Linked DNA regions of Paenarthrobacter nicotinovorans. The main gene of each other region encodes a partner of the protein of the gene in region 2 in a complex. Links are inferred from orthologs where the notes say so. Each region holds a gene or a part of one and is shown on either strand. Other genes may lie near its edges.

Region 1 (11,758 bases), 810 kb from region 2 along the record:
TCGCTCGGAGTCGCGATGAAGCCGATTGCCACGGTACCGATGATGCCGGACACCAAGTGCACGCCGACCACATCAAGGGAGTCATCGAAGCCCCAGCGGAACTTCAGGCCTACGGCAAGGGCGGAGGCAACACCGGCAACCACACCGAGGCCGAGGGCACCTACGGGGCTCACGTTTGCACATGCCGGAGTGATGGCAACCAGGCCGGCAACCACACCGGATGCTGCGCCGAGCGAGGTCGGGTGGCCATCGCGGATCCGTTCGGTGACGAGCCAACCAATCATGGCAGCGGCAGGAGCGGCGAGGGTGTTGATCCAGATCAGGCCGGCCTGCTCAGCCGAGGCTGCTGCACCGCCGTTGAAGCCGAACCAGCCGAACCACAGGATTGCCGCACCCAGCATGACGAACGGGATGTTGTGCGGGCGGTGGTTCGGATCCTTGCCGAAGCCCCGACGGTTGCCAATGATGAGGACGAGAACAAGCGCAGCAACACCGGCATTGATGTGCACCACTGTGCCGCCGGCGAAGTCGATGGCCGGGCCAAGAGCCTTTCCGATCTCGCCTTCAGGACCAAACAGTCCTCCACCCCACACCATGTAGGCCAAGGGGGCGTAGACGAGCGTGACCCAGACGGGCACGAAGAGGCTCCAGGCGCCAAACTTGGCGCGGTCCGCAATCGCACCACTGATGAGGGCCACCGTGATGATGGCGAAGGTTGCAGCGTAGCCGACCTTGATCAGACCGTCGGGTGTACTGATACCTTCGAGGCCGAAGGTGGCGAACGGGTTTCCGACGATTTCCAGGAATCCTTCGCCGGAGCTCATTGACGAGCCCCACAGCACCCATACAACACCGACGATACCGATGGAGATGAAGCTCATCATCATCATGTTCAGGGCTGCTTTGGCGCGTGTCATGCCGCCGTAGAAAAATGCCAGACCAGGTGTCATGAACAGCACAAGCGCCGCCGCCACCATGACCCATACGTGACCTGCGGTAAGTTCCATGGTGCACGTTCCTCTCTTGCTAGATCTGCGGTTCAACCGCTGTCCTGACGCCTTTTGCGTCCTGCTTAAGAGTTTTGTGCCGCCGTGTTTCACCTGCGCTGGATTTATATTGCGGGCCGGTTACAACAACCTCCCCAACGTAAATGGTGCATATCTCCGATGTTACGGATATGTTTCAGGCGTCAGACTTCACAGGAATTGCCCAGCTCAACCCCGTCGCAGCGCAGAAGTGCCAAAAACCCACCAGAAGGACCAGCCCCGAATGACCCAGTCGTCCCGATCCACCAAAGTTCCAAGGATCCGGCAGGAAAAGGCGCCCTTGCCTCGGGACATCAAGGTGATGTTGGCTGCCGCCTTCCTGATCGCCTTGGGATTCGGGCTGGTCGCTCCCGTTCTGCCGCAATTCGCCACGACCTTCGACGTTGGTGCCACCGCGGCTGCCGTGATCGTGAGCATCTTCGCTTTCATGCGGCTGGTCTTCGCACCGGCGGGCGGGGCCTTAATCGGACGGTTCGGGGAACGGAACGTGTACGTCTCCGGCCTTTTGATCGTTGCCGTTTCCACTGCGGCCTGCGCGTTTGCCCAGGACTACTGGCAGCTGCTGATCTTCCGCGGACTCGGCGGGGCCGGCTCGGTGATGTTTACCGTTGCGGCCATGGGTCTGCTCATCCGGCTCGCACCGCCGGAACGGCGTGGCAGGGTATCCGGCGCCTATGCTTCGGCGTTCCTGATTGGCAGCGTCCTAGGGCCGGTGGTGGGTGGCTTGCTGGCAGGTTTCGGGCTGAGGGTTCCCTTCCTGGCCTATGCCGGAGCGCTCCTTGTTGCTGCCCTGGTGGTCCGGACAATGCTCCGAGGTGACGGCAATGCCGCCCAGGAGGCGGGACCGGCACCCGCAATGGCTTTGAAAGAGGCGCTGTCCGACTCCGCCTACCGCGCCGCGGTTTTTTCCAGCTTCGGCAACGGCTGGGTGACGTTCGGCGTCCGCATGGCTACCATTCCGCTCTTTGCTGTGGCCGTCCTGGATTCACGTCCGGAAACCGCTGCGTGGGCACTGGCCGTGTTCGCCGTCGGAAATGCCCTTGCCCTGACGTTCTCCGGCCGCCTGGCAGATGCCTGGGGACGAAAACGCCTGCTGATCCCGGGCCTGGTCATCACTGGACTGGCCACAGGGCTCATCGGCCTCACCACGGATCTGGCTGCCTTCTTCATCGCCTCCGCCATAGCAGGCTTCGGCTCCGGCTTGCTGGGGCCGGCGCAGCAGGCCGCCGTCGCCGATGTCATTGGAAGGGGACGCTCGGGCGGCAAGGTGCTTGCCGTCTTCCAGATGGCTGCCGATACTGGCGCAATCATCGGCCCGGTGGTTGCCGGCCTGATCGCCGACCGCTTGGGCTATGGCTGGGCGTTCGGCCTGACGGGTGCGGTGCTGTTGCTCACCGCGGCAGCGTGGCTGCCCGCAAGGGAACCCCTTACACCCAGGAACTGACCGGCGGCCGAGGTTGCCCGGTTTCGAGTCAACCACTGCTGCCGGCCAGTCCAGTGGGAGTTCTGTTTGGCTGGAGCTCTTCAGCTATTTCGCTGTTTAGTTGAGCAGTGCGTCAACGAAACTTTCCGCTTCGAAGGGTGCAAGGTCGTCCGGGCCTTCACCCAGGCCGATCAGCTTCACCGGAACGCCGAGGGACTTCTGGATGGCGACAACGATGCCGCCCTTGGCCGTGCCGTCGAGCTTGGTCAGCACGATGCCGGTGATGTTGACCACTTCAGCAAAAACCCGTGCCTGGTTGAGTCCGTTCTGGCCGGTAGTGGCGTCCAGTACCAGCAGGACCTCGTCCACCTCCGCCAGCTTCTCGATGACCCGCTTCACCTTGCCCAGCTCATCCATGAGGCCGGTCTTGTTTTGCAGGCGTCCTGCCGTGTCCACCATGACAACATCGACCTCCTGGTCGATGCCTGCCTTCACGGCCTCGTAGGCAACCGAGGCAGGGTCCGCGCCGTCGATGTCGGACTTGACCGTGGGCACACCCACGCGCTGTCCCCACGTGGCCAACTGCTCAGCCGCGGCGGCACGGAAGGTGTCAGCAGCACCAAGCAGCACGTCCTTGTCTTCGGCCACCAGGACACGCGCCAGCTTGCCCACGGTGGTGGTCTTGCCGACGCCGTTCACACCGACAACAAGCACGACGGCGGGACGGTCGCCTTTGCGTTCGACGTTCAGTGAACGGTCCATCCCGGGATCAACCAGCTTGATGAGCTCTTCCCTGAGCATCGCCTTGACGTCTTCGGGGCTGCGGGTGCCCAGGACTTTGACACGCTCACGCAATGCATCAACCAACTGCATGGTGGGCTCGGTGCCGAGATCGGCCAGGAGAAGGGTTTCCTCCACCTCATCCCAGACGTTCTCGTCGATCTTGTCGCCGGACAGCAAGGCCAGCAGGCCCTTGCCGAGGATGTTGTTGGACTTGACCAGGCGGGCGCGCAGGCGGGTCAGGCGCCCTTCGACCGGCGCCGGGGTGTCGATGGCGATGGTTTCGAGCCCTGCGGCGTCGTCCGGAACATCCGTGCCTTCGACTGTTCCGTCAAAGGTCGGGGCCGGTGCCTTAGCCGCATCCGGGCGGTCCTCCACAAGGGTTCCGCCGCCTGCTGCCGACGACTGCAAAGGATCGTTCGCATCTCGCGTTCCGGGGTATTTTGCGCCCGATTTGCGGGCCTTCATCAATACCGGCACGAGTCCGCCGACCACTACGAGCGCAGCGAGAATGGACAGAATTATGGGTAGGAAATCGTTCACTCCCCTACCTTCTCATAAAGCTAAGCCCCGGCACCGAGCCTCTGGCTGATGACGGTTGACACGCCATCACCGCGCATCGTCACACCGTAGAGGGCATCGGCCACTTCCATGGTGCGCTTTTGGTGGGTGATCACGATGAGCTGGCTGGACTCCCGCAATTCTTCAAAGATGGTGATGAGCCGGCCCAGGTTGGTGTCATCCAGCGCCGCTTCGACTTCGTCCATGACATAGAACGGTGAAGGCCTCGCCTTGAAGATGGCAACCAGCAGTGCGACAGCAGTCAGGGAGCGCTCACCACCTGAAAGCAGTGAAAGCCTCTTGATCTTCTTCCCGGCGGGACGGGCCTCTACCTCGATGCCCGTGGTCAACATGTCATCCGGATCAGTAAGAACCAGCTTTCCCTCGCCACCGGGGAAGAGCCTGGCAAAGACGTGGTCGAACTGGGCTGAGGTGTCCGCGAAAGCTTCCGTGAAGACCTGCTGGACGCGTTTGTCCACCTCTTTGATGATGTCCAGCAGGTCTTTCCGGCTGGACTTGAGATCTTCCAACTGCGAGCTCAGGAACTGGTGCCGCTCTTCCAGGGCTGCAAACTCCTCGAGCGCCAGCGGGTTCACTTTGCCCAGGGCTGCCAGCTCGCGCTCGGCCTTCTTCAGCCGCTTCTCCTGCTCCGCCCGGACAAAGGGAACACCTTCCACCACAGGTTCGCCGTTTTCGTCGACGGGGGCCCGCAGTTCGGCCCATTTGTCCGTGGTGGATCCGGCGGGAAGCGGAACCGGCCGGTCCGGGCCGTAGTCGGCAATGAGCTGCTCAGCGGAAAGTCCCAGTTCCTCGATTGCCCGGCTTTCCAAGGCCTCGATCCGCAGCCGCTGTTGTGTCCGTGCCATCTCATCCCGATGCACCGAATCGGTCAGTTCGGCAAGCTCGCGTGCCAGGGCCTCGTTGCCCGAGCGGACGTCCGAAAGCTCTTTTTCAAGGAGTTCGCGTTTCTGCTCGGCCTGGTCCCGTTCATCGGCAGCCACCTCCACCGAGACGTCCACGTAGCGCAGAGTCTGTTCGACCGCCGAAACAACAGCGGCAGCACGCTGGGCCTGTGCCCTGCGACGCTGGGCCCGTCGTGCAGCCTCCTCACGCGCACGGCGTTCGGTGGCTGCAGCCCGCTCCAGGGAGGCAGCCCGGTTGCTGACCGCGCCAAGTTGCTCTTCGGCAGTGCGAAGCGCCAGCCGGGCTTCCGTCTCCAGGGCGCGGGCCGTCCTCGCCTCAGCGGCAAGTTCATCCCGCTGGTCGGTGGAGGGTTCCTCGTCAGGGACTTCCTGGGCGGCAGCAAGGCGCTCGGCAGCAACTTCCAGATCCAGCTGCGCCTCCGCAATATTTGCTTCAGCCTTGGCCATGGAGGCCGCCAGACGATCGCTTTCGCCCACTGCGCTGCGCAGAACAGAATTCAGGTGGCCCAGGCGTTCGGCGACAGCAGCAAGCCGCGCGTCGGACTCATGCAGTCTTTCCAGTGCGGCATCGGCACGGTCCTGCGCTTCGGCGCGGCGGGCCTGGGCCCCGGCGAGGGCGAAACGGCCACGCTCCAGCCGGGCGGTGACCTCATGAAGGCGGGCATCGGCGTCGTCCACTGCGGCCTGGACTTCAAGAAGCGATGGTGCGGTGGCTGAGCCGCCAAGGACGGTCACGGCGGTAAAAACGTCACCGTCGGTGGTGACTGCCTTCACTTCAGGGTAGTCCGCGACCAGCGCCGCCGCCGTGCGGAGGTCATCGACCACGACGGTATTGGCCAGGAGTCCGAGGGCACCGTGGCCCGCCGGGTCGGCTATTTTTACGACGTCGACAGCCCGGCGGCATCCCGCAGGCAGTTCGACGGCGGTCCGGGCGTCGCCTTCTTCGGCGAAACCGCCGGCCAAGAGCAACGCCGCACGACCGGCGTCGTCCTTCTTCAACAGACCCAAGGCCGCAACGGCGGCGTCGGCACCGGCAACCACCAGGGCATCCGAGGCGCTGCCCAGGGCCGCGGCAATGGCGGCCTCGCAGCCGGGCTCGATGCTGATCAAACCCGCCAGCGGACCGAGTACTCCTTCGGTCGTCAGCAGGTGCCCGGAGCCATCTTTGCGGTTGAGTCCGAGCTGAAGCGCATCCCGCCGGGCCGTCAGGGCGTCCCGCTCACGGACTGCCTCCCGCTCGGAAGCCTTGAGTTCCTCAATTTCAGCAAGTACTCCGTCCAGCGCCGCGCTTGCTTCCTCGTATTCGGCATCCAGGCTTTCCTCGCCGTCCTCGACGCCGGCTACTTGCGCTTCAAGGGCGGCGAACTCGCTTTGCGCCTTTCTACGCCGCTCATCTCCGGCCCCCTGCGACTCCCGCAACCTGCCGCGCTCGGCCTCGGCTGCCTCTGCCCGGGACCGTGCGGCAGCAAGCTGGCCGGCGAGACGGGCAAGCCCCTCGCGGCGGTCGGCTGCAGCTCGCAACATGACTGTGAGGCGTTTGTCTTCGGCGGCTGCGAGTGCTTCGGCTGCGTCCTTGGCGACGGTGGCTTCAAGCAGTGCGGCCTGTTTTGCCAGGATGTCGTGTTCCAGGGCTGCTTGTTCCTCGCGGACCCTGGCGGCCTGGCGCTCGAGGTGTTCCGGATCGCGCCCCGATTCGGGTGCGGTTTCGGAGGAGCCCAGCAGGCGCCGCCGTTCAGCGGCCAGCGAACCCAGCGAACGCAGACGCTCCCTGCCGGCGGAGAGCTGGTACCAGGTATCGCGGGCGGCGTTGAGGCGGGGAGTTGCTTCTGCGGCGTGCTGTTCCAGCTCTGCTTGCCGTCGCCGTCCCACGCCCAGCCCGGCTTCGACTACCTGGCGGCGTTCCTTGAGCGCGGCTTCGTCGGCGACGTCCTGTTCCAGGGTGGTTGTCAGTTGTACGAGGTCGTCGGCAAGGAGACGGGCGCGGGCGTCGCGTACGTCGAACTGGACGGTTTGTGCGCGGCGGGCGATTTCGGCCTGTTTCCCCAAGGGGGTCAGTTGTCGACGGATTTCGGCGGTGAGGTCACTGAGCCGTGCCAGGTTGGCCTGCATGGCCTCCAGCTTGCGCACTGTTTTTTCTTTGCGCCGCCGGTGCTTGAGGATGCCCGCGGCTTCTTCGATGAAGCCCCGGCGGTCTTCGGGCGTAGCGTGCAGCACGCGGTCCAGCTGGCCTTGGCCAACGATCACGTGCATTTCCCGGCCGAGACCGGAATCCGAGAGGAGTTCCTGGATGTCCAGCAGCCGGCACGGCGCACCGTTGATGGCGTATTCGGAACCACCGGTGCGAAAGAGGGTGCGGGAAATGGTTACTTCGCTGTACTCGATGGGAAGCGCGTTGTCCGCGTTGTCGATGGTCAACGACACATGGGCCCGGCCAAGTGGCGGGCGGCCCGAGGTTCCGGCGAAGATGACGTCTTCCATTTTTCCGCCGCGCAGTGTTTTTGCGCCCTGCTCGCCCATGACCCAGGCCAGCGCATCCACCACGTTGGATTTGCCGGATCCATTGGGACCGACGACGGCAGTGACGCCGGGCTCGAAGTCGAACGTCGTGGCCGACGCAAACGACTTGAATCCGCGGACGGTCAAACTTTTCAAATGCAAGGCGCTTCGGTTCTCCTGGGTGGCCCGGGTGTTTGTGTCCCCCTAAATCTACTGCCGTTTACGTGAAATCCGCGGATCTGCAGCGGGAAAGCCTTGCGGCAGGGATGCCGCACCCCTACACTCCTGCCAAGGGTTACTTGGTGGATTCGTTCCGGTGATCCGGCCTCGGCTTGAACTTCTGTTCGGCTTTGGCTGGATCCGGTCCCGTAGTAGGAACGCCTGTCCACAAGGCACCGTGGTTTCAATAACTGAAGATCTTGGTTTGACCCTGGCTGGGGAGCGGCAAGCAGGGGCTGCGTGAAGACGCAGACCCGTCGTAGCAATTGGCGTACCACTCCAGGAGTTCTCATGCCCGGTCCTTCAGTAACCCCACCTCAGCGGGCCCTCAAGGGGCTGCTCTTCACTTTGGTGCTGGCAATGGTGGCAGCGTTGCTGCCCCTGACCGCCCCCGCGGCTGTGGCGGCAGGCCCCTGCGACCCCATAGTGAACGCTGTGGCGTGTGAGAATTCCAAACCGGGCAGCCCGCCCTCGGAATGGGACATTGACGGGGCCGGGGATGACACAATCCAGGGTTTCTCCACCGAGATCAGCGTCAACGCCGGACAACCCATCCGCTTCAAGATCGACACGAAGGCCCCCAGCTACACCATCGCGATCTACCGCACGGGCTGGTATGGAGGCAACGGTGCACGGAAGATTGCCGACGTCACTCCATCGGTCCTGCGCCAGACGCAGCCCGCATGCAGGAACGATCTGACGACCGAACTCTATGACTGCGGTACCTGGGCTGTTTCGGCCACCTGGCAGGTACCTGCGACCGCGGTCTCAGGGGTCTATATCGCCCTTCTCACTCGACCGGATACGGGCGGCCAGAGCCACATCACCTTCATCGTCAGGAACGACGGAAACCGTTCATCGATCGTTTTCCAAACAGCGGACCAGACCTGGCAGGCCTACAACACGTATGGCGGCGCCGACTTCTACCAGGGGGCCGTCAACGGGCGCGCCTACAAAGTGAGCTACAACCGCCCCGTGAACACCCGGGGCGGCATCGGAGGCCGGGACTTCTACTTCGCCAACGAATATCCGATGGTGCGGTTCCTGGAACAAAACGGCTATGACGTCAGCTACGTCAGCGGCCTTGACGTTGACCGCAATGGTGCGGAGCTGCTGAACCACAAGGTATTTCTTTCCGTCGGCCACGACGAATACTGGTCCGGCCCCCAAAGGGCCAATGTTACTGCGGCCCGCGACGCGGGCGTCAACCTCCAGTTCCTTTCGGGCAATGAAATGTACTGGCGTACGCGGTTCGAGCCCTCCTCCGTGGACGGCGCCGCGGGCCGCACCTTGACCTGCTACAAGGAGACGTGGAGCAACGGAAAGATCGACCCCACCAGCCAATGGACCGGAACATGGCGGGATCCGCGCTACGCATCCCAGGCCAATGGCGGTGGTCTGCCCGAAAACGGATTGACGGGCACGCTGTATATGTCCAACTACACCGACCTTCCAGTGACGGTGTCAGCCGCTGAAGGAAAGTCGCGGTTGTGGCGCAATACCTCACTGGCTTCCCTGCCCGCAGGTGCCACTGCTGCCTTGGCGCCGCACACAGTGGGCTATGAATCCGACGAGGACCTCGATAACGGTTTCCGGCCGTCAGGTCTGATCCAGCTGTCCACAACAGTCGGCAGCGTCAGCGAGTACCTCCAGGATTACGGAAATACGGTCAAGCCCGGCACAACCACGCATCACATCACCCTGTACCGGGCGGCCAGCGGGGCTCTTGTCTTCTCGGCCGGCAGCGTCCAGTGGACCTGGGGCCTGGATCAGGAGCACGACGGCGACGGCGCCGCTGCCGATATGCGCATGCGGCAGGCTCAAGTGAACTTGTTTGCGGACATGGGCGTTCAGCCGGCAACCCGCGCGGCCGGGCTTGTTGCTGCGAGCGCGAGCTCGGATCTGACCGGCCCCACGGCGACCATCACCGCTCCAGCCAACGGCGCAACCATCGCGCACGGAAGCAGCGTGACGGTCACCGGAACTGCCACGGACACCGGCGGTGTTGTGGCCGGCGTCGAGGTTTCCACCGACGGCGGTACTACCTGGCACCCGGCCCAGGGCAAGGCTTCCTGGACCTACACCTACATCCAGAAGGGCCTGGACACCGCCGCGATCCAGGTTCGGGCCGTGGATGACAGCGCCAACATCGGAGCCGTGGCTACGAGGAACCTTGGCCTCACCGGACCCTACAGCGTCTTTGGCCAAACTGTCCCTGCCATCACCGACTCCGGAGACGGCGGAGCCTACGAAATGGGCCTGCGGTTCACGCCCTCAGTGAATGGCTTCGTGACGGGGGTCCGGTTCTACAAGAGCTCGGCCAATACCGGAACCCACACGGGTTCGTTGTGGAGCTCCACCGGCACCCGCCTGGCTACCGCCACTTTTGCCAATGAAACCGCCTCGGGCTGGCAGAGCGTGCTGTTCAGCCAGCCGGTAGCCGTTTCCGCGGGCCAAAAGTACACGGTCTCGTACTGGGCACCCAGGGGGCACTATGCCACCAAGGACTACCAGTGGGCGAGCTTTGGATTCAATGATCCGCCGTTGAAGGTCACCGGTGGTTTCGGGGCGGAGCCTGCGGGCGTGTACAACACCTCGCAAGGCTTCCCGACCACCAGTTTCAACGGTGGCAACTACTTCGTTGATGCAGTTTTCAGCACCGTGGATACTTCGCCGCTGACGGTGTCCGGGCAGTCCCCCATTCCGTCATCGTCCAGCGTCCCCGTGACCACCAAGGTCAGCGCCTCCTTCTCCAAGCCAGTGACCCCAGCCAGCGTCCAGCTGGTCCTGAAGTCTTCTGCCGGAACGGTAACGGGCACTACGAGCTATGACGCGACCACGCGCAAGGCAACGTTCACTCCGGCATCCCAGCTGGCCTTCAGCACCGTGTACACGGCAACGTTGTCAGGCACTGACAGCACGGGAGGCCAGGTCACCTCGGGCGGCACGTGGACCTTCACCACCGCTGCCACGGCGTCCGTGCCGGGATCGTGCCCGTGCAGCCTCTATGACGACTCCGTCACTCCCGGCATCGCGGAAATCCAGGACGGAGTCCCGCTGACCTTGGGAGTACGGTTCACCAGTGTCTCCGCCGGTCAGGTGACCGGGGTCCGCTTCTACAAGTCAGCCGGCAACACCGGCACCCATACAGGCGCGCTCTACACAGCGGGCGGGCAGCAGCTGGCAACGGTCACCTTTGCCAATGAGAGCAGTTCCGGGTGGCAGACGGCCATGTTCAGCCAGCCGGTCCAAATGGCTGCCAATACCGAGTACATAGCTAGCTACAAGTCAACCACGGGCGCATATTCGGCAACCGCCAATGGCTTTGGGGCCGGACTGAGCGTTGGACCGTTGCGGACTGTGTCGGACGCGGGGGCCTACAGCTACAGCGGGGACTTCCCTGCTTCGAGGTCCTCCACCAGTTACCTGGTGGACGTAGTGGTGGTGGTCTCGGCGCCTCCGTTCACCGTTGGTGGCCACTCCCCCATTCCGAACGCCTCGAGCGTTCCGCTCAACACAACGGTCAGCGCGGTTCTTTCGGAAGCAGCCGTGTCCTCAAGCGTCGCTCTGTCACTCAAGACGGCCGCAGGTGCCGCCGTTGCCGGGACCACTGTCTATGACAGCAACACCCGCAAGGTGACCTTCACGCCCTCGGCACCTTTGGCGGCGGCTACTTCCTACACGGCCACCGTGACTGCTACGGCTGTTTCCGGACAACCAATGTCATCCGGTGGGACGTGGCAGTTCACCACAGTACAGGCCGCGGGCACACCCGGTTCGTGCCCGTGCACCCTGTACGAGGACACGGTGACGCCAACGACCCTCGAAGTAGATGATGGCGTGCCCTTGACCTTGGGTGTCCGCTTCACCAGCGACACTGCGGGCCAGGTGACCGGTGTGCGCTTCTACAAGTCGGCCGGCAACACCGGGACCCACACCGGATACCTCTACACGGTGGGCGGCCAGGTCCTGGCGACCGTGACGTTCACGAACGAATCCAGTACCGGCTGGCAGACTGCTACGTTCAGCCAGCCCGTGAACATCCAGGCGGACACCGAGTATGTAGCTGCCTACAAGACGCCCACAGGCAAGTACTCCTACACCTCCGGTGGCTTCGGTGAAGGCTTCACGAGGGGACCGCTGAAGACCCAGCCGGATTCGGGGGCGTACTCCTACACCAGTGACTTCCCGAGTACGGCGTCCACGGCCAGCTACCTGGTGGACCTGGTCTTCACCGTAGCCGCACCTCCCCTGTCCATCAGTGCCCAGGTGCCCGCTCCAGGAGCCACCGCCATTCCCACGGACGTGAA
Region 2 (10,551 bases):
GACGGGGTACGGCTGACCGAAGCCCAGTCCCCACAGTGCTGCGGAATCGGCTTCCTGCGCAAAGTCGTCCACCTTGTTGGCCACCATGATGACCGGCTTCTTGCTCTTGCGGAGCATCTTCATGACGCCCTCATCCGTGGCTGTCGCACCAACGGCGGAGTCCACCACGAAGAGAACGGCGTCAGCGAGCTCCACTGCCATCTCGGCCTGCTCGGCTACGCGGGCATGGATGCCCTTGGCGTCATGCTCCCAGCCACCGGTGTCCACCAGGGTGAAGTTGCGGCCGTTCCAGCGGGCCGAGTACATGACGCGGTCGCGGGTAACGCCGGGGGTATCTTCGACAACTGCTTCGCGGCGGCCCAGGATGCGGTTGACCAACGTGGACTTGCCGACGTTCGGACGGCCGATGATGGCCAGGACGGGGTCCAGCTTGAGGGGACCTTCGTCTCCTTCATCGCCGTACTCGCCACTGAGCAGCGCAGCATCTTCTTCATCGAGTTCGTAATCGTCCAGGCCTGCCCGGAGGGTGGCTGCGCGCAGCTCGGCCTCGTCGTCGTCCAGGGCAGCCAGGTTTTCAGCCACCTGGTCGGTGCCGGTGGGCGTGTATTCGTCGTCGCCGGCTCCGTGGAGGCCGGATTTTTGAGTCGTATCGCTCATTGCACTTTCCTTAGTGGTGGTCTGCCGGCGTCCCGGCTACTTCTGATGGGCGGTGCTGCAGAAGGGCTACCCCGGGCGCAGGCTCCGTAGGCAGGCCCTGGCCCGTGGCCCGGATGGCATCCTGGACGTGTCCGGCAAGGGCTTCACGGATCTCCGCAGCTGCCCTGTCCATTGAAACACGCCCCGGTTCGCCCTTCCGGCGCTTCACCGTGATGGGTTCGCCGAAGCTCACATGGAGCTTGCGGCGTGGTTTGGGGATATGGTCGCGGTGCTCGTCACCCTGGCGGGTTCCGAGGATGGCGACCGGAATTACTGTTGCTCCGGAATTGATGGCGAGCCATGCAACCCCGTTGCTGATGTTTTCGGCGGCGCCGCTCCCCCGGGTTCCTTCAGGAAGAATCCCGACGCAGCGGCCGTCGTCGAGCAGTTGCTTGCCGATGTGCAGCGCCGTGCGGTCGCCGGTCCGGTCCACTGGAATCTGCCCGGAGCCCCTGAGGACCTTGCCCAGGAATCCTTTGAACATCTCTTTCTTGACCAGGATGTGCATGGGACGCGGCGAAGCGCCGAACATCACCGGTCCGTCCAGAAAGCTGATGTGGTTGGCGGCGAAAACCACCGGGCCGGCAGCGGGCACGTTGGTCTTGCCAGATACCTCGGTCCGGTAAAGGACGTGGTCCAGGAACCAACCCACAGGCCGGCTCCAGAGGCGCGTCCACGCTGCCGGGAGTTGATTGCTAGTCGCCATAGATGACCTTGCTGACGATTGCCAGGGCGGTGTCGACGGTTTCCTCGAAGTTGAGGTCGGAAGAATCTAGCGTCACAACGCCGTCGGCAGCCTGGGTGAAGTTCACCACCGTGGAGTCCTTGGCATCGCGCTGGATCACCTGGGCCGCGAGCTGCTCTTTGCTCTGCGTGCCACCCAACTGGATTCCACGACGCCGGAGCCTGGCTTCCTCACTGGCGGTCAGGAGCATACGGACCTCGGCATTGGGGACGACGACAGTGGTTATGTCCCGCCCTTCCACCACCATGCGGTGGTGGTGCTGGTCGATCAGCTCTCGCTGCCGGCGGATCAATTCGGTGCGTGCGCCGAGGGTTGTCGCCACGGCACTGACGGAGGACGAAATCAGGGGTTCCCGGATCTCATCGGTGATGTCGGTGCCGTCAACGGCCACATATTCCTTGGCAGTACTGGTGCTGACTTCCAAGGGCATGGTTTTGGAGGCATGTTCCACAGCGGCGCCGTCCTGCAGGTCCACTCCTGTTTTGAGGCAGTACCAGGTCAAGGCGCGGTACATCGCACCCGTATCCAGGTAAGCCAGCTTCAAGCGGCGGGCCACTTCCTTGCTGACGCTCGATTTTCCGGAACCCGAAGGGCCGTCGATCGCAATCACCAAGGGCTTGCCGGGGCGGGCGACCGTCTCGGGGCCAAAGAATTCACGTGTCATTACTGGAGTACCCGCCATCCACGGTCGGTCAAAGCTTCAACAAGGAGGTCATGCTTGCTGGGAAGCACGGAGAGCTCCACCATGCCCACGTTCTGACCGGACGAATGGTCGAGCCGAAGGTCTTCAAGGTTCACGCCGATTTCACCGATCTCGGTCAGGAGACGTGCGATCTGGCCTGGCTTGTCGTCCACCAGGATGGTGAGCCACGAGTAGGCCTGCGGTGGTCCGCCGTGTTTGCCTGGAATCCTTGCCTGGCCGGCGTTGCCTTCGCTGATCAGTTGGGCGAGGTCGAGCCTGGCGCCCGGCGCGGACGGTGCTTCCAACGTGCCGATCAGCCGGTTCAGGTCCTCCCGCACACCGTGCAGGATGGACACCACCTTGTCTGCGTTGCCTCCCAGGATCTGCACCCAGAGGGTTGGATCACTGGCGGCAATCCGGGTGGTGTCCCGGAGCCCGTTCCCGGCCAAGGAGAGGGCATGCAGTGGCGTACCCTGCAAGCGGCTGGCCAGCAGGGATGACATGATCTGCGGCAGATGCGACACCAAGGCAACGGCTTCATCGTGCTCGTCCGCGGTGAACTGGGAGACAATCGCCCCAAGATCTCCGGCGAGCGAACGCGCTACCTGGACGGCCGCTGCCGAGGTCTCCTCGGAAGGGCAAACGACCCACGGCATGGACGTGAAGAGTTCCCCCCTTGCTGCAACGGGACCGGACTTCTCGCGCCCGGCCATGGGGTGTGTCCCCACGTACCGGGAGAGATCAACTCCGCGTTCGCGCAGCTGCGCCAGGATGGTTGCCTTGACGCTCGCGATGTCGACGACGACGGCGGACGGGTAGTCCCCCAGCGCTTTTTGCACGACGTCGGCCGTCACGTCAGGCGGGGCAGCAACGACTACCAGTTGGGGTACTTCATCCAGCTCAGACAAAGGACGGCCTGCACCGATGTCCACCGCAACCGCCTGGTTGGTGGGCGAAGGATCGAAAAGAAAGACCGGGACCCCGCGTCCGCGCAGCCCGAGGCCAATGCTGGCCCCCAGCAGGCCTGTACCGAGAACGACGACCGGGCCATCAAGATGGCCCCGGCCGTGCGTACCGAATGCCGACATGCCCTAGAGCCCCACAGATGCCAGGAGGTGTCCGACTTCCTGCCTGCCGAGGTTGCGGATGCTGCCCTGGCGCTGGTCACCCAGGCCGATGGGACCAACCTTGACCCGGACAAGCCGTTCTACCGGGAAGCCGACGGCGTCGAACATGCGGCGCACAATGCGGTTCTTACCGGAGTGGAGGACAACCTCGATCAGGACGTGGCCCGGAGTGGAGTCCACCAGCCGGAAGGAGTCCACTGCTGCTACGCCGTCTTCAAGCTCAACGCCGCTCTTCAGCTTGGCGCCGACTCCTTGCGGGAAGGGGCCACGCACCTGGACCAGGTACGTCTTGGGTACCTCGTAGGAAGGGTGGGTCAGACGGTTGGCGAGCTCGCCGTCGTTCGTCAGCAGAAGCAGTCCTTCGGTGGCGACGTCGAGGCGTCCTACGTGGAACAGGCGTTCGCCCTTGTTCTTGCTGTTCTTGAGGAAGTCGCTGATGCAGGGGCGGCCCTCGGGGTCTTCCATGGTGGAGACAACGCCCTTGGGCTTGTTGAACACCATGTAGACGAGGGTCTCGTCCAGCTGGATACGGATACCGTCCACGTGGATGACTGCCGTTGCAGGGTCCACGCGCATTCCGAGCTCGGTGGTGACCACGCCGTCTACTTCAACGCGGCCTTCGAGGATCATTTCCTCACAGACGCGACGGGAAGCAACTCCGGCCTGGGCCATGACCTTCTGCAGGCGTACGCCGTCGGCATCGTGAAGGTCCGACTGCGGGACCTCTTGGCGGGGCCCGCGGTTGCGGCCCGGCTTGCGCACGGGGCCAAGGTTCTGGCCGAACCGTTCGCTGCCGAAGGCCTTGGAACCGTATTGCCGGGCCGGCTTGGCCTTGGGCTTCAAAGCGCCGGGCGTGCCGGGTGCCTTGCCGAAGCCGGGCTTGTTGGAGCCGGGCTTGCGGAACGGCTTGGCAGGCCGTGCGGCCTGGCCGCGGTCGTAATCGCCGGCCGTTGTGGGGTTGTCGGGATCGAAGGGGGCCGCTTCGCGCGGCTTCGAAGCCTTGAAGGGGCGACCCTCGCCCTGGGTGAAGTTGCGCTTTCCAGCGCCGGCGCTTCCGCCGCGGCCGGAGAAGCCGCCGGCGTTGGAGCGGCCAGTGCCGCCTCCCTTGGCCTCATTGCGTCCGGAGCTGTTGCGCCCCGAACCGTTACGTGGTGAACTCTGGCGTCCCGCCTGTGTCATGACCCGTCCTTGTGTAGTAATGGCCGGCATTGTGTGCTGCAATCAACACTAGCCAGCCGGGCAGACATCGTCTGCCCCTTGTCGCTGTGCACCTATATAAGGTGCCGAAATTCAGTATGAAGTTGTGTCGCACAGCCTGTTGGAGCCCGTGGCTACATCCGGCTTGCGTCGTAGTATTCGTCGATCCCTTCCAAACCCGGAAGGTGCGGCGAGAGCTGTGGCAATTCGGCCACCGATCCAATGCCCATCCGTTCCAGGAAGTACGAGGTTGTCCGATACAGGACAGCCCCGGATTCGGGATCCGTTCCGGAGTCCTCGATCAAGCCCCTCTGCGTAAGGGTCCTGACCACGGAATCGACGTTAACGCCGCGAATGGCGGACACCCGGGCCCTGGAGACCGGTTGCCTGTAAGCAATAACCGCCAGGGTTTCAAGTGCTGCCTGAGTAAGCCTGGTGGTCTGCCCCTCGAGGACGAACCTTCCCACGATGTCGGCGAAATCCGACCGTGAATAGATCCGCCACCCTCCAGCGACGTTCCGCAATTCAAAACCCCGGGGTGCAGTGCTGGCAACGGCAAAGCCGACAGCATCCACGTCCGGGGCTTTAACAGTATAGCCGCTATACTCCCGCCGCAGGTCCTCCAGCAAATCCTCGACGACGGCGACCGTTACGTTGAGTCCGGCGGCCAGCTCTTCGGAGGTTGCCGGCTGGTCGATGACCATGAGCACGGCCTCCAGCGCAGCGCGGGCTCCGCCGGGCAAAGCCTCCAGCTCCGCAAGCCCATCCTGGACCGCTTCTTGTTCACTCATTGATACCTGCCTCGTATTCTTCACTCAGCCTTGAGCTGTCCCATTCGGCGTCGTCGCCGGTCCACCGCACCGTCAGCTCTGCCAGCGGCTCCGGCTGTTCGAATGCGATCACGCGATCCCGGAACATCTCCAGCAACGCCAGGAACCGGGCCACCACCACCAAGGTGGTTTCGGCATCGGCAATCAGCGTCTGGAAGGACAGCGGGGCACCCAGCTTCAGGCGATGGCCGATGATCGCCGCCTGCTCCTTGACGCTCACCGGCGGGGCGTGCAGGTGGCCCAAACCCACCTCTTCCGGAGTCGAGTCCTTGGGCTTGAGCGCTTTGGCCGCCAGTTCACCGAATTGTTCAGGGGTGTGCCGCCACACGAGTTCCGGAAGCAGCGCGGCGAAGTGAGCCTCAAGAGCCACTTGGCGCGGGTACCGCATGGCTTCCTGCTCCAGCGTTTCACCCATGATTCCGGCGATTTGCTTGAAGGCCTTGTACTGCAGCAGACGGGCGAACAAGAGGTCCCTTGCCTCCAGCAAGGCAATGTCCTCGGCATCCTCCACTTCTCCTGCGGGCAGGAGGCGGGCGGCTTTGAGGTCAAGCAGGGTTGCTGCGATCACCAGGAATTCGCTGGCTTCGTCCAGCGCCCAGTCCTCCCCCAGTTCCTGGAGGCGGCGGATGTACTTGATGAACTCATCGGTGACGGTAGCCAAAGCCACTTCGGTGATGTCCAGCTTGTGCTTGGAAATCAGTCCCAGCAGGAGGTCGAAGGGGCCGGTGAAGTTGGCCAGCCGGACCTCAAAGCCCGCTTTGGGAGCTGCGGAGGTATCGGCGTCGGGTGCTTCCCGTTCGGCGATCGCTTCCGATGCCGGGGCGAGTGACGGTGCCACCGTCGGTTACGGCGCGCCGCCGCGCGAAATCAGTTCCTTGGCAAGGCGGCGGTAGGCGTCGGCACCGATGTGGTTGCCGGCGTAGCTCGTGATGGGCTCCGCCGCCACCGTGGCGTCGGCGAATTTGATGGAGCGTTTGATGACGGTCTCGAAGACTTTGTCTCCGAAGGCTTCCACCAGGCGGGAGATGACTTCACGGCTGTGCAGGGTCCGGGCGTCGTACATCGTGGCCAGGACGCCGTCCACCTGCAGGCGCGGGTTGAGGCGGTCCTGGACTTTCTCAATGGTCTCGACAAGCAGGGCCACGGCGCGCAGGGCGAAGAATTCGCAGATCAAAGGGATGATGACGCCGTGGGCTGCCGTGAGCGCGTTGACGGTCAGAAGACCCAAAGAGGGCTGGCAGTCAATGAGCACGACGTCGTAGTCGTCTTCGACGTTCTTGAGGGCGCGGTCAAGGACCTGTTCCCGGGCTACCTCATTGACGAGCTGCACTTCAGCAGCAGAGAGGTCGATGTTGGCAGGAAGGAGATCCACGCCCTCCACCCCGGTCTGCTGGATGGCGTCACGGATATTGACCTTGCGGTCCATCAGGACGTTGTAGACAGTGAGGTCGAGTTCATGCGGATTGGCGCCCAGGCCTGCCGACAAAGCGCCCTGGGGGTCAAAGTCCACCAACAGGACCCGCCGGCCGTACTCTGCGAGCGCTGCTGCAAGGTTGATGGTGGACGTCGTTTTACCGACCCCACCCTTCTGATTGACCATGGCGATGACTCGCGCCGGCCCGTGGGAGGCAAGGGGTGCAGGTTCCGGGAATTCGCGGTAAGGGCGGCCCGTAGGCCCCATGACGGCGTCTTCCAGATCGAGCTCGGTGCCTTCCAGCGTAGCTGTTCCCCGTTCGATGCTCACGTATCTAACCACTCTTTCGACGACGATCTTCCCTGCCGCTGTACCCCCGGCTGCAGCGCTACTACCCCCTTAGGCTACATGTCCCGACACGGTAATCCGGGGAACTTGACTTTGTCCGTTGTTTGAGCCTTGACCCTCTAGTTGAGGTCGAAGGTTGGGATCCGGGAGCCTGGCCGGGTATTGGAAAACGCCGAAGGCCGGCACCTGGATGGTGCCGGCCTTCGGCGTTGCTGTTCTGTTCCGGGACTTGGCTGTTAGACGACAGCCTTGCCGCGGGTTTCGGCTTCGGCGACAACCACGTCTTCTTCGCCATGGGCCATCATCGTCTGCTCGTCGAAGGGCTCGCTTCCGGAGAGGACCCGCTCGACCTGGCCGTTGTCGATTTCCTTGACCCAGGTACCGATGAGGACGGTGGCCACAGCGTTGCCGGTGAAGTTGGTCAGAGCGCGGGCCTCCGACATGAAGCGGTCGATGCCAACGATCATGCCTACCCCGCCCAGGAGTTCGGGCTTGTGCGCCTGGAGACCGGCCGCCAGGGTCGCCAGTCCGGCACCCGTCACGCCTGCGGCTCCCTTGGAGGCAATGATCATGAAGACCAGCAGCGAGATCTGCGCACCGAGGTCAAGCGGCGTACCCATGGCGTTGGCCACGAAGAGGGAGGCCATGGTCAAGTAGATGGCCGTGCCGTCCAGGTTGAAGGAGTAGCCCGTGGGAACGGTGACGCCAACGACCGGCTTGGAAACACCCAGGTGTTCCATCTTGGCGATGAGGCGGGGAAGAGCCGCTTCGGAGGACGACGTGGAGAAGATCAACAGGTATTCGCGGGCCAGGTACTTCATGAGGCGGAAGATGTTCACGCCGGCCACGGCGCGGAGCAACGTACCGAGGATCACCACAATGAACAGGGCGCAGGTGATGTAGAAGGCCAGCATCAGGGTGAACATGCTCAGGATGGCCTGGGCACCCGTCGCACCGACGACGGCGGCAATCGCACCGAACGCACCTACCGGGGCCAGCCACATGATCATGATGAGGATGCGGAACACGAGTCGCTGACCGTGGCCGATGGCATTGAGGATGGGCTGGCCTTGCTTGCCCATCTTCTGCAGCGCGAAGCCGACCAGGATTGCAGCAAGCAGGGTGGGCAGGACGGGGATGTCGCCCGGAATGATGCCGAGGAGGAAGTCAACGGTGCTGTCCGTCGCCGCCTTCTTGTTGGGATCGTACGGCGTCAGCTTGAGTCCCTCACCCGGGTGGATGAGGTTGCCGACCACCAAGCCGATGGCGAGCGCGAACGTCGACATCGCCACGAAGTACCCCAAAGCGAGCCCGCCGACCTTGCCGACGGTTGCGGCCTTGGCGATGGAGCCGATGCCAAGGACAATGGTGCAGAAGATCACGGGGGCGATCATCATCTTGATGAGTTTGATGAAGCCATCACCCAGCGGTTTGAGTGACTTTCCGACCTCAGGGAACATCAGGCCGACGACAGCGCCAAGCACTACGGCCAGGATGACCGCGATGTACAGGTAGTGCGACTTGTCGAGCCCCTTGCGTCCACTTTTGGCAGCTACTGCCGACTCTCCTCGTTGAGAGGTCATGGGATTCTCCTTCTGGATACTGTGTAAGGCGCTGCGGTCCTGCACTGATGTCCAATCCGCTGCCCTTGTGTGATATCCATCATTGAGCCGCTGGTGACATACATCACCGTTGCGGTCATATTGGTCATGGAGGTCCATGTGTTTCACAGCTGGAGCATTGCCCGGCGGTTGTTTGTTGCGAACTTGCTGTTCGTCCTGGTGATGACGGCGGTCTTCGGGACCTTTTCGGTGCTGGAAGCCAGGGACCGGGCGTATGACAACGCCGGCGGGCGGATGCTTGCCCTGTCCACGTCGATTGCCAACAACCCCCTCGTGCTGGAGGCGGCCGCCACTGCCAACCCGTCAGAGACGCTCCAGCCGTATGCCCTGAAGGTCATGCACGATGCCGATGCGGACTTCATTACGATCATGGCTCCGGACCGGACGCGGTGGACCCATCCCCGGGCCGAAGAGCTGGGCAAGCCTTACATCGGGACGATCGAGCCTGCCCTGCGCGGAGAGACCTTCACTGAAGTCACTGCGGGAACGCTGGGGCCTTCGGTCCGTACCATTGCACCGGTCAGGGCACCGGACGGATCCATCAAGGCTTTGGTTGCCGCAGGGGTCACGGTCCGCACGGTGGACACCGACGTTGCCGAGCGGTTGGGCGTCATTGGCAGCATTGCCTTGGTGGTGCTGGCATTCGGGTCTTTTGCTGCCTGGCTGCTGGGCCGCTACCTCCGCTCGGTCACCCGCGGTTGGGGGCCGGAACAGCTGGCACAGCTCTTCGCCTACTACGAATCGGTCCTGCACTCAGTACGCGAGGGCCTGATTCTCATCGACACCCACGGCAAGGCCGTGATGTACAACGACCAGGCAGCCGAACTCCTGGGTTTGGAGCCTTCCGACGCCGACAGGTCACCAACGGCGGCGCCAAAGCTGGCGGAGCTGCCGATCGACGGCAGCCTGCGGGCACTGTTCGAATCCGGCAGGGCCGCCCATGACGAAATCCACCTCACCGGCTCCCGCATCCTGGTGATCAACCAGGCTCCGGCGGTCGGACCGGTTCCCGCGCGCAGCCGCCAGAAACCGGCGGTGTATGGGACAGTGGCCACCATCAGGGACCGCACGGAAATCGAATCCCTGGGCACGGAGCTGCAGACCATGAAAACCCTCTCCGATGCTCTGCGCGCCCAGACCCACGAACACGCCAACCGCCTCCACATGATCGTCTCCTTGCTGGAACTGGGCCGGACACCGCAGGCCCTGGACTTCGCCACCAAGGACCTGGAACTCAGCCAACAACTCACCGATGACATGGTGGCCTCGGTGGATGAACCCGTCATGAGCGCTCTGGTGATGGGCAAGGCCGCCGAAGCTCATGAGCGCGGCGTGGAACTGATTGTCCGGACATCAGGGAGTGGCGGTGTCCGGGGGCTGGAAATCCAGGACCTCGTCACCATCCTGGGTAACCTGCTGGACAATGCGATCGATGCCGCGGCAGCCGGGGATTTCCCCCGCCAAGTGGAAATGGACGTGGACGCCGGTCCTGCCGCTGTCGAATTCACCGTGCGCGATTCGGGCGCCGGCATCGACCCTGAATCGATCGACGACGTCCTGCAGTACGGATTCAGCACCAAGTCGTCGGAGGGAAACTCCCGTGGAGCGCACGGCCGGGGGGTGGGTCTTGCCCTGGTGCGGCAGGCCGTCCAGCGGCTGAACGGTACGATGACCATCAGCAATCCCGGCGGTGCACAGTTCCATGTTGTGCTGCCTTCGCCGGTTCCCGAGGAAGAGAAGGCATGACAGACATCCGCGTCCTGGTTGTAGAGGACGAGCCGATCGCTTCGGATGCCCACTCCGTCTACATCGGCCGCCTGGACGGATTCACCCTGGTGGGAACAGCGCCAGACGGACAATCGGCCCTCCGCATCCTGGGTGAGTTCGCAG

The links.
Region 1: the proteins of JMY29_RS07925 (region 2) and smc are in contact, whole or in part, in a crystal structure (PDB 3ZGX), measured with the Bacillus subtilis proteins. The link is inferred for Paenarthrobacter nicotinovorans from one-to-one orthologs.

The regions. Positions count from the first base shown.
Region 1 is NZ_CP089293.1:2,504,274-2,516,031, forward strand. What follows is about bases 3,613-7,716. They hold smc (chromosome segregation protein SMC), read right to left. Parts: upstream 7,392-7,716; coding sequence 3,813-7,391; downstream 3,613-3,812. Other genes in these bases: ftsY (signal recognition particle-docking protein FtsY), read right to left, coding at 3,613-3,792. Also shown: JMY29_RS11710 (ammonium transporter), read right to left, coding at 1-1,007; JMY29_RS11715 (MFS transporter), read left to right, coding at 1,270-2,490; more of ftsY, read right to left, coding at 2,587-3,612; JMY29_RS11730 (DUF4082 domain-containing protein), read left to right, coding at 7,740-11,758. UniProt on the Bacillus subtilis protein: Required for chromosome condensation and partitioning.
Region 2 is NZ_CP089293.1:1,695,118-1,705,668, reverse strand. What follows is about bases 4,174-7,070. They hold JMY29_RS07925 (segregation and condensation protein A), read right to left. Parts: upstream 6,116-7,070; coding sequence 5,231-6,115; downstream 4,174-5,230. Other genes in these bases: JMY29_RS07920 (ParA family protein), read right to left, coding at 6,122-7,021; scpB (SMC-Scp complex subunit ScpB), read right to left, coding at 4,582-5,238; JMY29_RS07935 (pseudouridine synthase), read right to left, coding at 4,174-4,429. In the rest of the region: ribosome biogenesis GTPase Der, read right to left, coding at 1-657; JMY29_RS07950 (lysophospholipid acyltransferase family protein), read right to left, coding at 668-1,402; cmk ((d)CMP kinase), read right to left, coding at 1,392-2,105; JMY29_RS07940 (prephenate dehydrogenase), read right to left, coding at 2,105-3,211; more of JMY29_RS07935, read right to left, coding at 3,215-4,173; JMY29_RS07915 (C4-dicarboxylate transporter DctA), read right to left, coding at 7,276-8,622; JMY29_RS07910 (sensor histidine kinase), read left to right, coding at 8,761-10,407; JMY29_RS07905 (response regulator), read left to right, coding at 10,404-10,551. UniProt on the Bacillus subtilis protein: Participates in chromosomal partition during cell division. May act via the formation of a condensin-like complex containing Smc and ScpB that pull DNA away from mid-cell into both cell halves.